Regions from separate parts of the Priestia sp. YIM B13489 genome, predicted to be linked through region 3. Evidence: predicted binding sites of a transcription regulator. Region 3 holds the regulator's gene; each other region holds the start of a gene.
What was found. The regulator CtsR, encoded in region 3, represses protease genes until heat stress. The targets are predictions, from matches to a motif close to ATGGTCAATAAAGGTCAAACA.
Positions count from the first base shown of each region.

Region 1: a site for CtsR is predicted at 2,155-2,175, ahead of ACFX4W_RS23250 (ATP-dependent Clp protease ATP-binding subunit). Genes of this name have one in related genera too.
Region 2: a site for CtsR is predicted at 2,180-2,200, ahead of clpP (ATP-dependent Clp endopeptidase proteolytic subunit ClpP). Genes of this name have one in related genera too.
Region 4: a site for CtsR is predicted at 2,222-2,242, ahead of clpB (ATP-dependent chaperone ClpB). Genes of this name have one in related genera too.

Region 1 is NZ_JBHZOQ010000053.1:3,396,731-3,400,274, reverse strand. Features, by position in the region: gene ACFX4W_RS23260 (alpha/beta hydrolase family protein) at 1-123, opposite strand, end outside; gene nhaC (Na+/H+ antiporter NhaC) at 416-1,798, opposite strand; gene ACFX4W_RS23250 (ATP-dependent Clp protease ATP-binding subunit) at 2,218-3,544, shown strand, end outside.
Region 2 is NZ_JBHZOQ010000053.1:2,243,507-2,247,050, reverse strand. Features, by position in the region: gene ACFX4W_RS17300 (gluconeogenesis factor YvcK family protein) at 1-246, shown strand, start outside; gene whiA (DNA-binding protein WhiA) at 280-1,224, shown strand; gene ACFX4W_RS17290 (HPr family phosphocarrier protein) at 1,253-1,507, shown strand; gene clpP (ATP-dependent Clp endopeptidase proteolytic subunit ClpP) at 1,541-2,128, opposite strand; tRNA gene ACFX4W_RS17280 (tRNA-Arg) at 2,349-2,420, shown strand; gene ACFX4W_RS17275 (hypothetical protein) at 2,622-3,296, shown strand.
Region 3 is NZ_JBHZOQ010000053.1:4,777,309-4,780,852, reverse strand. Features, by position in the region: rRNA gene ACFX4W_RS30400 (23S ribosomal RNA) at 1-601, shown strand, start outside; rRNA gene rrf (5S ribosomal RNA) at 709-824, shown strand; gene ACFX4W_RS30390 (CtsR family transcriptional regulator) at 1,060-1,521, shown strand; gene mcsA (protein-arginine kinase activator protein McsA) at 1,563-2,105, shown strand; gene mcsB (protein-arginine kinase McsB) at 2,109-3,182, shown strand; gene clpC (ATP-dependent protease ATP-binding subunit ClpC) at 3,203-3,544, shown strand, end outside.
Region 4 is NZ_JBHZOQ010000053.1:4,656,889-4,660,432, reverse strand. Features, by position in the region: gene ACFX4W_RS29770 (carbamoyl-phosphate synthase (glutamine-hydrolyzing) large subunit) at 1-143, shown strand, start outside; gene argF (ornithine carbamoyltransferase) at 140-1,090, shown strand; gene ACFX4W_RS29760 (SDR family oxidoreductase) at 1,194-1,838, shown strand; gene ACFX4W_RS29755 (YjzC family protein) at 1,968-2,147, shown strand; gene clpB (ATP-dependent chaperone ClpB) at 2,262-3,544, shown strand, end outside.

The DNA.
Region 1 (3,544 bases), 1.4 Mb from region 3:
TGAATAAGGCGATAATAAATTCAATTTTTCTTTATTTACATCATCACTTTCAGCTCGGTTGAAAACCGCTGTCACACCGAGCACAGCTACAGTGATTAATGCAATGATGCCCCATTTTTTCAACAGAAACCCTCTCCTCAATAAATATCTTTTCTCTTTTATAATGAGTGTTTTCATTTGGCTTTACCCTTCTTAAATGTTTGCTAAAAAGGGCATTCATCCCATCGCCAATACAGCTTATTTATCATACCGCAAAACTCAAATTTCTTCATCAATAAAGAAATAAGAATTCATCCAAATACATTAACAAGAAAGACGTATAGTAAATTGTATTATTAAATTATAGATTTGAAAAGTGGAATGATACTTTTTTTGTCGTTTTTTACCTGTCCTTTTTCCCAAAAAAAAAGCCCAGTTAAGACTGAGCTTTTTTCTTGGCAATGCCAATGCCTGTATATGCTAAAATAATTGAAAAAATAGGACATAAAATACTAAAGAATGTAAATGGAATATAGTCAGCTGCGGGAATATTTAATGCAGTTGAAATAAAAGCACCGCTGACACCCCACGGAATAATAGCATTAATAACCGTTCCGCCGTCTTCAAGCGTTCGTGATAAGTTTTTTGGATCTAAATTCCATTTTTCATACAGCGGCTTAAACGTCTGTCCAGGCAAGAGAATCGATAAATACTGTTCGCCTGTAATAACGTTCACTCCAATTGAAGATAGAAGCGTAGCAAAAATAACGTCTCCGCTGCGGCGAATTTGTTTTGCTAATCCTTCTAACAAAGCATCAATAATTCCAACAGCTCTCATCAAGCCACCTAGCGACAAGGCAATCATGATAAGGGAAATAGAAAACATCATGGACTGCAGTCCGCCTTTATTCACAATCGCATCCACTACTTTATTTCCTGACTCTACTGCCGGCCCGCTTTGAAGAACGCCTAGCAATTGACTCAGCGTAAATTCATGCTGTGTAATCATTCCTGTAATGATGGCCGTTACAATACCTAAAACTAACGTTGGCAGTACATCGACTCTTCTCATCGAAAAAATAAGAACTAAAAGTGGAGAAAGCAACGTTAACACATGTAAATTAAACGTATGTTTTAATGCGTCTTGAATTCCTTGAATTTCCCCGTAATTGACGCTTTCCTGATTTCCGTTGATTCCGATTACCAGTGCAATGATTGCTGTAATAACAATACTTGGAACCGTCGTCCACGTAATGTGCTGAATATGTTTAGGAAGCGGGACTTCAACGATACCAGAAGCAAAATTTGTTGTATCAGACAAGGGAGACATCTTATCTCCAAACACAGCTCCTGAAACAATCATCCCCGCTGCTAGCCCTGGATGTACACCAATAGCAGTTCCTACGCCAAATAAAGCGACCCCTACCGTACTGACGGTTGTTAATGAACTTCCCGTGAATGTTGAAACTAATACGGGAATAACCAGAGCACTAATTAAAAAGTACTGCGGTGAAATCCAGTGGAAGCCGTAGGATAAAATCGTCGGTATCGTTCCTCCTACCATCCAAATCGCAATAAGCATCCCGATCAGCATTAAAATAAGGATAGGCTTAATGCCCAGTCTGACACCGTCTAAAATCCCTTTCTCCATTTCTGTCCACTTATATTTCAACAAAAAGCCAATCACACTAATAAATGCTACACCAAATATCAGTGGAATATGAGGCGGCAGCTTTAACGTAAATAATGAAACAAAAATAATAGCTAATAGCACCAAAACCACCGCTATTGATTGTATAAATGAAATTTCTTTTTTCATGAGGTATTCCCTTTCTATCTTTCTTTTTCACTTAAACGCTTTTATGCTTTTACGCAGTTAAGTGCAAACCTTCTTGAGTATAATTTTTATCCTTCTTGCTGTCAATAACTTATTTTATCCAACGGTAGGCTCTGCGCTCATTTTTCCACTTTTCTTCTTATTAATATTAATTCCCTCTCCAAGCAGATCATTGTACAAAATGCCTCTTATGTTTTTACATGTATAGAACGGGTACACATAAAACACATCTTTTTTTAATGTACTACCTTTTGTACATAAGCGAGGAACTTCCTTCAAAAATTTTTTAAGCAAAAGACTTGAAAGTCAAAAAAGGTCAAAGTATAATGAAATTACGAAAGGTCAAAAAAGGTCAAACACCTGCTGATCTTCGATTAAAATCATTTAGGGAGGCTAATTAAATGATTTGTCAAAACTGTAATAAACGTGAAGCATCTATTCAATTAAATGTACAAACAAATAACCAAAAATCTCAATATCGTTTATGTCATACATGTTATCAAGCACTAATGAAAGAACATAAAATCCCATCAGGTTTTGGAGGTGGCGGCTTTATGAACATCGATGATTTATTCAAGCAAATGGCGCACGAACAAGCTGCACCGGAACAGCCACAGCAAGGAAATGGCGGCGGAGGCTTTTTAGACCAGTTCGGTCGAAACTTAACTCAAATTGCGAAAACGGGATTAATTGACCCTGTTATTGGCCGAGAAGAAGAAGTAGAGCGTGTCATTGAAATTTTAAATAGAAGAAACAAAAACAACCCGGTACTAATCGGAGAACCCGGTGTTGGTAAAACAGCTGTTGTTGAAGGGTTAGCTTTAAAAATCGCGGAAGGAAAAGTTCCTGCTAAGCTGTTAAATAAAGATGTATATCTTTTAGATGTAGCATCTCTCGTAGCTAATACCGGCGTGCGCGGTCAATTTGAAGAGCGCATGAAGCAGTTAATTTCTGAGCTTCAACAGCGAAAAAACGTGATTTTATTTATCGATGAAATTCACCTTCTTGTGGGAGCTGGTTCAGCGGAAGGTTCAATGGACGCAAGCAATATTTTAAAACCTGCTCTTGCACGAGGCGAACTTCAAGTAGTTGGAGCTACAACTTTAAAAGAGTACCGTTCCATCGAAAAAGATGCGGCTCTTGAACGACGCTTCCAGCCGGTTATGGTTCACGAACCGTCTGTAGAAGAAGCCGTTGAAATTCTAAAAGGAATCCAAAGTAAATATGAAGATTATCACGGCGTTAGCTATACAGATGAAGCGATCCGCGCTTGTGTAAATTTATCACACCGCTACATTCAAGATCGCTTCTTGCCTGATAAAGCAATTGACTTGCTAGATGAAGCAGGTTCAAAAATGAACTTACAGGCAGGCATTACAAATAAAGACGATGCGGCCGCTCGCTTAAAAGAACTTACAAAAGAAAAAGAGCAGGCGCTAAAGGATGAAAAATATGAAGTAGCGGCAAAACTGCGCGATGAAGAAGCTGCTCTTGAAAAGCAACTAAACGAAGAACAGCAAAAAATGAATGTGGATATTGCTGACATTCAAGCAATTATTGAAAAGAAAACGGGTATCCCTGTTGGTAAACTTCAAGAAAATGAAGCAGCAAAAATGAAGCATTTAGCAGAGCACTTAGCTCAAAAAGTAATTGGACAGCAGGAAGCTGTAGAAAAAGTAGCAAAAGCGATTCGACGTTCTCGCGCTGGATTAAAAGCGAAGCATCGCC
Region 2 (3,544 bases), 2.5 Mb from region 3:
TTTTTAGATGCGATTATCGTCAATAATGCGCCTATTCCAGCGCCTTTGAAAAAGAAATATCAAGTAGAGCAGGCTCAGCCTGTAGAATATGATCGTGAAGTATTGCTAAAATTAGGGTTAGAAGTGATTGAAGATCAAATTATTCAGTATGACGGCAGCGTAATTAGGCATGATACAAAAAAAGTAGCAAAGCTTGTGTATTCTATGCTGACATCGCTGCAAGGTAAAGCGAATACGGGTGTTTAACACTATTTCCGTATGTAGATTGGAGGTGAAGTTATGTCATTTGCATCAGAAACAAAAAAAGAGTTAACGAATTTAGAAGTCAAAGATTGCTGTGCAAAAGCAGAGCTTTCTGCATTAATTCGAATGAATGGTTCACTTTCTTTTTCGAATAAAAAATTTACGGTTGATGTTCAAACAGAAAACGCAGCGATTGCTCGGCGCATTTATGTCCTGCTTAAGAAAAATTATGATGTGTCAGTAGAACTGCTTGTGCGTAAGAAAATGCGGTTGAAAAAAAACAATGTGTATATTGTTCGATTAGTAGAGAAAACGAGAATGCTTTTGGAAGACTTAAAAATTGTAGAAGAAGGATTCACGTTTACACATCGTATTTCACCAGAGCTAGTACAAAAAAAATGCTGTAAGCGATCCTACTTAAGAGGCGCATTTTTAGCGGGCGGTTCTATTAATAACCCAGAGACATCATCGTACCATCTTGAAATCTTTTCATTGTATGAAGAGCACAACGAAGCTTTATGCAATTTAATGAACGAGTTTCAATTGAATAGTAAAACATTAGAACGGAAAAAAGGCTATATTAACTATTTGAAAGAAGCTGAAAAAATTACGGAGTTTCTAAATATCATTGGAGCCCATAACGCTCTGTTACGGTTTGAGGATGTAAGAATCGTCCGAGATATGCGAAATTCCGTTAATCGCTTAGTTAATTGTGAAACAGCTAACTTAAATAAAACGATCGGAGCGGCTATTCGTCAAGTGGAAAACATTCGTTATATTGATGAAACAGCTGGCTTAGATATCTTACCAGAAAAGCTAAGAGAAATTGCTCGTTTACGTGTGGAATACCAAGACGTTACGTTAAAGGAGCTGGGTGAGATGGTATCGGGAGGTCAAATTAGCAAATCGGGCATTAACCATCGGTTGCGTAAAATTGACCAAATAGCAGACAAGCTTCGCGCCGGTCAGCCAGTCACATAAGGGGAATTGCAAGGGGGAGGATTTTATTATGGAAAAACAAGTAGAAGTAAAATTAAAAACGGGATTACAAGCTCGTGTTGCCGCACTATTTGTGCAAGAAGCAACTCGTTTTACATCTGATGTGTACTTGAAGAAAGATGAGAAAGTGGTCAACGCTAAAAGTATCATGGGGTTAATGAGCTTAGCGATTAATAACGGTTCTCTTATTACGCTCATCGTTGAAGGGGTAGATGAAAAAGAAGCAATGGATGCGTTAGTAGCTTACGTAGAGAACGATGCATAAAAAAGCCTTTCCCGCTGCGGGAAAGGCTTTTTTTTATTTAGGGTCGCTTTCTAATACTTTGTCAATTAGACCGTATTCTAAAGCGCGTTCAGCAGTCATGAAATTATCACGATCTGTATCACGTTGTAGCACTTCTAAAGGTTGACCTGTACGCTCAGCTAAAATTGAATTTAGTTTTTCGCGTAAGAATAGAATACGTTTTGCCGCAATTTCGATTTCAGTAGCTTGTCCTTGAGCACCACCAAGAGGTTGATGAATCATTACTTCGCTGTTTGGAAGAGCAAAACGTTTGCCCTTTTCACCAGCAGCCAGTAAGAAAGCACCCATTGATGCAGCCATACCGATACAAATTGTAGAAACTTTTGGCTTAATGAATTGCATCGTATCGTAGATAGCCATTCCAGCTGTAATAGAGCCACCTGGACTGTTGATATAAAGTGAGATATCTTTTTCTGGGTCTTCAGCAGCTAAGAATAGAAGCTGAGAAACGATTGAGTTAGCTACATTATCATCAATAGCACTACCTAAAATAATAATGCGGTCTTTTAACAAACGTGAATAAATGTCATAAGCACGTTCACCACGGTTTGTTTGTTCAATAACTGTAGGAATTAAGTTCATATTAAATTCCTCCTTAACAAGAATAATTTGTTATGTACCTATAATACACGTATGGTCAATAAAGGTCAAACAAAAGAACCTCTACTACACATATTCGCTTAAAAGACTATGTATTCCTCTTTGACATTATTAAAATTTTCCCCCCTTCTAAAAAAAATAAACGTAGTATTCTATTGAAAAGAGAAGTTTTCTCTCCTATAATGGAAGTTGTGACAAATATGCCCTCGTAGTGTAGTGGATAGCACAAGAGATTCCGGTTCTCTTAGGGTGGGTTCGAATCCTGTCGAGGGCGTCTTAAAACGTTGCGGATTACGCAACGTTTTTTATTTTGAGTAAAAAGGCTCATCTTCTCAAAAAATAATATTTATTTTTCTCCTCCAATCCTTTATACGCGCAAGGAAGCAAGAAATTAATTCCATTGTACCGGTTGCGGAATTTGTCAGAATACTATAAAACAGTATATAAGGAAAAGAAACACGGAGGAGGAATAAATATGAAATATATGAACAAACTTTTCATTGTCAGTGCATCGGTAGCATTATTGCTGTCTGCATGCGGGACGAACGAAGATTCTGCTCAGCCGAAGTCTAATGATCAAGCAGAAAATGTTCAGCAGGACACAGCTTCTAAATCTGATCAAACATCAGGCGCTGCAAAAGAAGATTCGAAAAAAGATGCGGATTCTTCCGAGGTCTCAGCCAAACCTTCAGGAAGTCAATCATCAACTAGCGAAACAGCGGAAGATGGACAGTCAACGTCTTCTTCAGAAACAAAACTAACAAAAAGCCCAGAACAAGATTATTCTATTCAAGTAATGGACGGTTATAAACTAACGGGTGAAGAACCAGGAAAAGATGCGTTAGTATTAACTTCAGATGATTCTCAATTTATGCGTATTGAAATGCTTTCATCAGAAGTATCGATGGATGACGCTGCTCAATCTGTTAAACAAACGGCAACAGCAGTTAATAAAAATGCAGCAGAGAAAAAGAATCTTGAAGAGAATGGAATCTTCAAAGATTCTGTTTGGTATGAAGCCACATCTGGGGACCATACGGTAAACGCCGTGTTGGTTAAAGGAAAGAAACCAATGAAGCTAATCATCTTCACGAAAAATGAAGAAGGAAACTTGGACAAGTTTATGCAAATGGCACAAACCATTCAATAAGCAATTTTTCTATATATTATACACATGCAGAAAATTCGACATGACGAAGAAAACGTCATGTCGGATTATTACTCGGATCATGTGGTTGGTGCGAATTATAATGAAAAGTTATAAAGGTGCATAACTCTATTACTTTTTTGATGGTTAATAATTAAAAATAGGATGAACCGCTTCGTTAACAAAGGTTGACGAAGATTTTTTGATGAAAAAATTACATATAAAAAATAGTTACATGCTCTTTGAAAGCG
Region 3 (3,544 bases):
AATGGTTGGAAATCATTCGTAGAGTGTAAAGGCACAAGGGAGCTTGACTGCGAGACCTACAAGTCGAGCAGGGACGAAAGTCGGGCTTAGTGATCCGGTGGTTCCGCATGGAAGGGCCATCGCTCAACGGATAAAAGCTACCCCGGGGATAACAGGCTTATCTCCCCCAAGAGTCCACATCGACGGGGAGGTTTGGCACCTCGATGTCGGCTCATCGCATCCTGGGGCTGTAGTCGGTCCCAAGGGTTGGGCTGTTCGCCCATTAAAGCGGTACGCGAGCTGGGTTCAGAACGTCGTGAGACAGTTCGGTCCCTATCCGTCGTGGGCGTAGGAAATTTGAGAGGAGCTGTCCTTAGTACGAGAGGACCGGGATGGACACACCGCTGGTGTACCAGTTGTCTTGCCAAAGGCATCGCTGGGTAGCTATGTGTGGACGGGATAAGTGCTGAAAGCATCTAAGCATGAAGCCCCCCTCAAGATGAGATTTCCCATAGCGCAAGCTAGTAAGATCCCTGAAAGATGATCAGGTTGATAGGTCAGAGGTGGAAGCGTGGCGACATGTGTAGCTGACTGATACTAATCGATCGAGGACTTAACCAAACTTTAAAAGCGTAAGCTTTACTCAGTAAACTGTTACCTAGTTTTGAGAGAACAAAACTTTTTAAAAAAGTCTTGCTTTCTTTATCAAATCATGTATAATATAATATGTCTGGTGGCGATAGCGAAGAGGTCACACCCGTTCCCATACCGAACACGGAAGTTAAGCTCTTTAGCGCCAATGGTAGTTGGGACTTTGTCCCTGTGAGAGTAGGACGTTGCCAGGCACCTGAAAAAGGACTAGCTATTTTAGCTAGTCCTTTTTTGTTTACAATTTATTTGTTTTATGAAAAAGTATAGTAAGAACAATAAAATTCACGATTTGCAGGTTTTGAAATAAATTTTAGTGGCAACGATAAAAGTAAAGAATAAACTTTAATAGTACATAGTTGAAAATTTTTTCGTTTCCTTTTATATTTAAATTAAGGTCAAATATAGTCAAAGTCAGAAGGAGGGGGCAGCGTGCCAAATATCTCTGACATTATCGAACAGTATTTAAAACAAGTACTTGAATTAAGTGAAAGAGAAATTGTTGAAATAAGGCGCAGTGAGATTGCTGATAAATTTCAATGCGTTCCGTCGCAAATTAATTACGTTATCAATACCCGTTTTACAGTTGAGAGAGGTTATCTTGTAGAAAGTAAGCGAGGCGGCGGCGGCTTTATTCGTATTGCAAAAGTAAAAATGCATGATGCAGCGGATTTGTTTCAGCAAGTAATTGAGATGATTCAAAATGAAATTTCACAAGTAAGTGCTGAAAACGTCATTATTAGGTTAGTTGAAGAAAAAGTCATCACAGAACGAGAAGCAAAAATTATGTTGAGTGTTATCAATCGTTCAGTTATTAATATTGAACTTCCTTATCGTGATGAGCTAAGGGCTAATCTTTTAAAAGCAATGCTTAATTCATTACGCTACCGATAAGCTCATGATCTATTTTATTTAGAACAGGGAGTGATGACAGGATGATTTGTCAGCAATGTGAAACGAGACCTGCAACTCTTCACTTCACAAAAATCATTAATGGTGAAAAGACGGAGATGCATGTATGTGAACAATGCGCTTCAGAAAATGGAGATGCATTTTCTTTTTCAAATCAGCAAGGTTTTTCAATCAATAACTTACTAGCTGGCCTACTTAACCTAGATCCAGCAGTAACTGAAAATTATAAGCAACAAAGTCAGGAGGTTCTTTCTTGCCCTACTTGTGGCATGACATATCAAAAATTTGCTAAAATCGGCAGGTTTGGATGTGCAGATTGCTACAAAACATTTGAGCGACCTCTTATTCCTTTCCTGAAGAGGCTGCATGGAGGTAATTATCTGCATCATGGAAAAATACCAGCAAGAATTGCAAGTAATCTTCATTTAAAAAAGGAATTACAGGCATTAAGATTGAACTTAAAAGAGTATATCGAAAAAGAGGAGTTTGAGAAAGCAGCTGAACTCCGAGATCACATTCGGTTACTAGAAAAGAAGATGAACGAATCGAGAGAGGAGGAAGCGTAATTCATGTCCCAGGATTTGTTCTTTTCCCAGCCTGTTAGCTCTTGGATGCGTCAAGAAGCTTCGAATTCAGATATTGTTCTAAGCAGTCGAATCAGGCTGGCTCGAAATTTAACTCATTATCTTTTTCCAACTCTCTTTTCTAAAGAACACGCAGTTGAAGTGGTTCGAGTATTCGAGCAAGTTTTTCAAAAAAGTGAAAACACCAATCAGTGGAATTTGCATTTACTAAAGATGAACGAATTACAGCCTCTTCAAAAGCAAGTGTTGGTTGAAAAGCATCTTATCAGTCCTAACTTGGCTGAAGGAGATAACAACGGAGCTTGTTTTTTATCAGAAAAAGAAGATTTGAGTATTATGGTTAATGAAGAAGATCATTTACGCATACAATGTTTATTTCCAGGCCTTCAATTATCTGAAGCTTTAAGCACAGCGAATAAAGTAGATAATTGGATTGAGAAATACGTAGATTATGCGTTTGATGAAAATAGAGGGTATTTAACCAGCTGTCCCACAAATGTGGGTACTGGGCTACGTGCATCTGTGATGATGCATCTGCCGGCTTTAGTGATGACCCGTCAAATTCATCGTATTATTCCCGCTATTAACCAGCTTGGCCTAGTGGTGAGAGGAATTTATGGAGAAGGTAGCGAAGCTTTAGGGAATATCTTTCAAATTTCTAATCAGATAACCTTAGGGAAATCTGAAGAAGATATTGTGGCAGATTTAAATAGTGTCGTACAGCAGTTGATTACACAAGAGCACTCTGCAAGAGACGCGCTGTTTAAAACATCTCATGTAGAGTTAGAAGATCGAGTGTATCGTTCATATGGAGTATTGGCCAATAGCCGTATTATTGAGTCAAAAGAAGCTTCACAATGTTTATCAGATGTTCGATTAGGAATCGATTTAGGGTATATAAAAGGACTGAGTCAAAATATATTGAATGAACTTATCATTATGACGCAGCCAGGCTTTTTACAACAGTATTCGGGAGGTCCCCTAAAGCCTCAAGAACGTGACATTAAAAGAGCCACCTTAATTCGAGAACGTCTCACTATAAATAAAAACACAAATTAAACGTGGAGGGTGACGATTATATGATGTTTGGTAGATTTACAGAGCGCGCACAAAAAGTATTAGCTTTAGCACAGGAAGAAGCACTACGCCTAGGTCACAACAACATTGGAACGGAGCATATTTTATTAGGTATCGTTCGTGAAGGTGAAGGAATTGCAGCAAAAGCTCTTTCTGCTCTAGGCCTAAGCACTGAAAAAATTCAAAAAGAAGTGGAAGCATTAATTGGCAGAGGCCAAGAATTAACGCAGACCATTCATTATACACCTCGAGCGAAAAAAGTCATTGAACTTTCAATGGATGAAGCCCGAAAGCTTGGTCATTCTTATGTAGGAACAGAACATATCTTACTAGGCTTAATTCGT
Region 4 (3,544 bases), 120 kb from region 3:
CAGCATTAAAACACGGTTTAATGGTTATGACGGAGGCAGAAACGGCTTCGCTATTTTTCCAATCGTTCCAAGTCGATGAATATCACGTTTCATCACTGCAAGAATGGTTTCAAAAAACTAAAAAGGAAGTGACAGTATCATGAGTACAGTATCGGTAAATACGAATTTAAAAGGAAAAGATTTGCTTACACTTAAAGATTTATCATCAGACGATATTATGTCACTTTTGGAAAGCGCCATTGAGCTGAAAGAAAAGCATAAAAATGGTGAAATCGTAACATCGTTAAAAGGAAAAACGCTGGGGCTCATTTTTGAAAAATCTTCAACAAGAACAAGAGTCTCATTTGAAGCGGGAATGATGCAGCTTGGAGGAAACGCCCTCTTTTTAAGCAGCCAAGATTTACAGATTGGACGCGGAGAAACGATTGCTGATACAGCACGCGTACTATCTGAATTCATCGATGCTATAATGATTCGTACGTTTGAACACAGCAAGATCGAAGAGCTTGCAGATTACGCATCCATTCCCGTTATTAATGGTTTGACAGATGATTATCATCCTTGTCAGGCTCTAGCTGATTTATTAACGATTTACGAGCACAAGAAATCATTTGAAGGGCTAAAAGTAGCTTATGTTGGAGACGGAAATAATGTAGCGCATTCGTTAATGATTGCCTGTGCAAAAATGGGAATAGATATTTCAATTGGATGCCCTGATGGATATGAGCCAAAAGAGTTTGTCACAGCTTATGTTCATGAAATAGCTGCTACAACAGGTGCGAAGGTTACGATTACAAAAGATCCTGTAGAAGCTGTGAAAAATGCCGATGCTATTTATGCAGACGTATGGACAAGTATGGGACAGGAAGAAGAAGCACAGCAGCGTTTGAAAATATTTGCTCCTTATCAAGTAAATGAAGAACTAGCTGCCTATGCTAAGTCAGACTATTTATTTCTCCACTGCTTGCCTGCGCATCGTGAAGAAGAAGTAACAGCAAGCATTATTGACGGACCAAATTCTGTTGTTTTTCAGCAGGCTGGAAATCGTATGCATGTACAAAAAGCTTTGCTGCAAGCCATTTTAGCTTAAGAGAAAAACCCTTTCTGAGAATATCAGAAGGGGTTTTTTGTTTAAAGGGAATTAATTGTGGGAACACCAACTGTATACTAAACAGAACGAAAGGTGATTTATGATGAAAGTATTAGTTGTTGGAGCAAACGGAACAACGGGAAAACAAGTGGTAGAAAAAGTTGCAAACAGCAAGCAGCACGAAGCTTATGCGATGATTCGCGACGAAAAGCAAGCAGGCGCGTTAAAGAAGCTGGGTGCCAACGTTGTGCTTGGTGACTTGGAGCAAGATGTTTCAGATGCTTTAAGAGGTATGGACGCTGTCATATTTGCAGCAGGTTCTGGAGGACATACGGGAGACGAAAAAACAATCGCTGTGGATCAAAACGGCGCTAAAAATATCATTGATGAAGCAAAAAATCAAGGTGTAAAGCGCTTTGTTATGTTAAGTTCAATGGGAACAGACGCGCCTGAACAAGGACCAGAAGGCTTACAGCTTTACCTGCGTGCAAAAGCGATAGCGGATGAATACTTAAAACAGTCTAATCTACAGTATACAATTGTACGACCAGGAACTTTATCGAATGATCAAGCTACTGGGAAAATTGATATCAATAATGATATTGAAGATAAATCTCAGACGATTCCCCGAGCAGATGTAGCAGCCGTACTTGTAGAATGTCTAAACGAAGAAGCTACGATAGGAAAAACGTTTGAAATGCTAGCTGGAGAAACTGAAATCGAACAAGCTATCAAATTTACTCATTAATATAAAAGGGCGGATCTAAAGGTCTGCTCTTTTTCTCTGCCTAATATGAAAACATCTCCATTATGAAACAGAAATCTTAAGGGAATAGTATAGGAGAACATTTCATTTCAGGAATGAGGAGGCAGGACAATGGGACAAAATCGTCATTTCACACCGGGTCAAAAAGCTCCTAATAACGGAGTGTATATTGAAATTGGTGAAACAGGAAGTAACGTAAATAATCCTCAAAAGGTTAAATTAAAAGCAGGAGAGCGTTTTCCAGAGACGGCCAACGATGATCGCCACTGGACGTACATGCGTAAGCCTTAAATAGTAAAAAATAAAGAAGCCATTCTAAATTGAATGGCTTTACTTGTTTTCCTATTGCTGGGTATAATGAAATAAAGGTCAATAAAGGTCAAATGTATCGAAGGAGGATGTTCAATGGATATAAATAAAATGACCCAAAAATTGCAAGAAGGCGTGATGGAAGCGCAGTCTGAAGCTATTAAACGAAATCAGCAGGAAGTAGATATTGTTCATTTGCTTTATACGCTCATTCATCAGCAAGATGGTATTGCTCCTCGCATATTAGATCATTTACATATCGATCATCAATCTTTTCAGCAGCAGGTAAATCAATTGCTTGCGAAAAAACCAGCCGTTACAGGAAGTGGTGCTGAAGCAGGGAAGGTTTATATTACGAATAAACTTCAGCAGCTGTTTGTTAAAGCTCAAGAAGAAGCATCTCGTTTGCAAGATGATTACGTTTCAGTTGAGCACATCTTTTTAGCATTAGCACAGGAACCGTCTTCTAGTGAATATGGCAAGTTATTTTCAAGTCACGGTATAACAAAAAAAGCTCTGCAAGATGTGCTTACCAGCCTTCGAGGAAATCAGCGAATTACAAGTCAAAATCCCGAAGTCACATATGAAGCGTTAGCTAAATATGGAAGAGACTTAGTAGCAGAAGTACGAGCAGGCAACATTGATCCAGTCATTGGACGAGACGGAGAAATTCGCCGCGTTATCCGCATTTTATCGCGAAAAACAAAAAACAATCCAGTTTTGATCGGAGAACCTGGCGTTGGTAAAACAGCGATTGTTGAAGGTCTAGCACAGCGTATTGTTCGCCGAGATGTGCCTGAAGGATTAAAAGATAAAACCATCTTTTCATTAGATATGGGAGCTTTAGTAGCAGGAGCGAAATTCAGGGGAGAATTTGAAGAGCGTTTAAAAGCTGTTCTTCAAGAAGTTAAGAAAAGCAACGGTCAAATTCTTTTATTCATTGACGAGCTTCATACAATCGTTGGAGCAGGCCGTACGGATGGAGCGATGGATGCAGGGAATATTTTAAAACCAATGCTTGCTAGAGGAGAACTTCACTGTATAGGAGCTACAACTCTTGATGAGTATCGTCAGTATATTGAAAAAGATCCAGCGCTTGAAAGACGCTTTCAACAGGTGCTGGTTGAAGAACCTTCAGTAGAAGATACAATCTCTATTTTACGTGGTTTAAAAGAACGATTTGAAATTCATCACGGGGTGAATATTCACGACCGAGCGATTGTTTCAGCAGCGGTTATGTCTGATCGTTATATCTCAGACCGCTTTTTACCTGATAAAGCAATTGATTTAATTGATGAAGCATGCGCAACTATTCGAACAGAAATTGATTCGATGCCATCAGAATTAGATGAAGTTACACGACGTGTCATGCAGCTTGA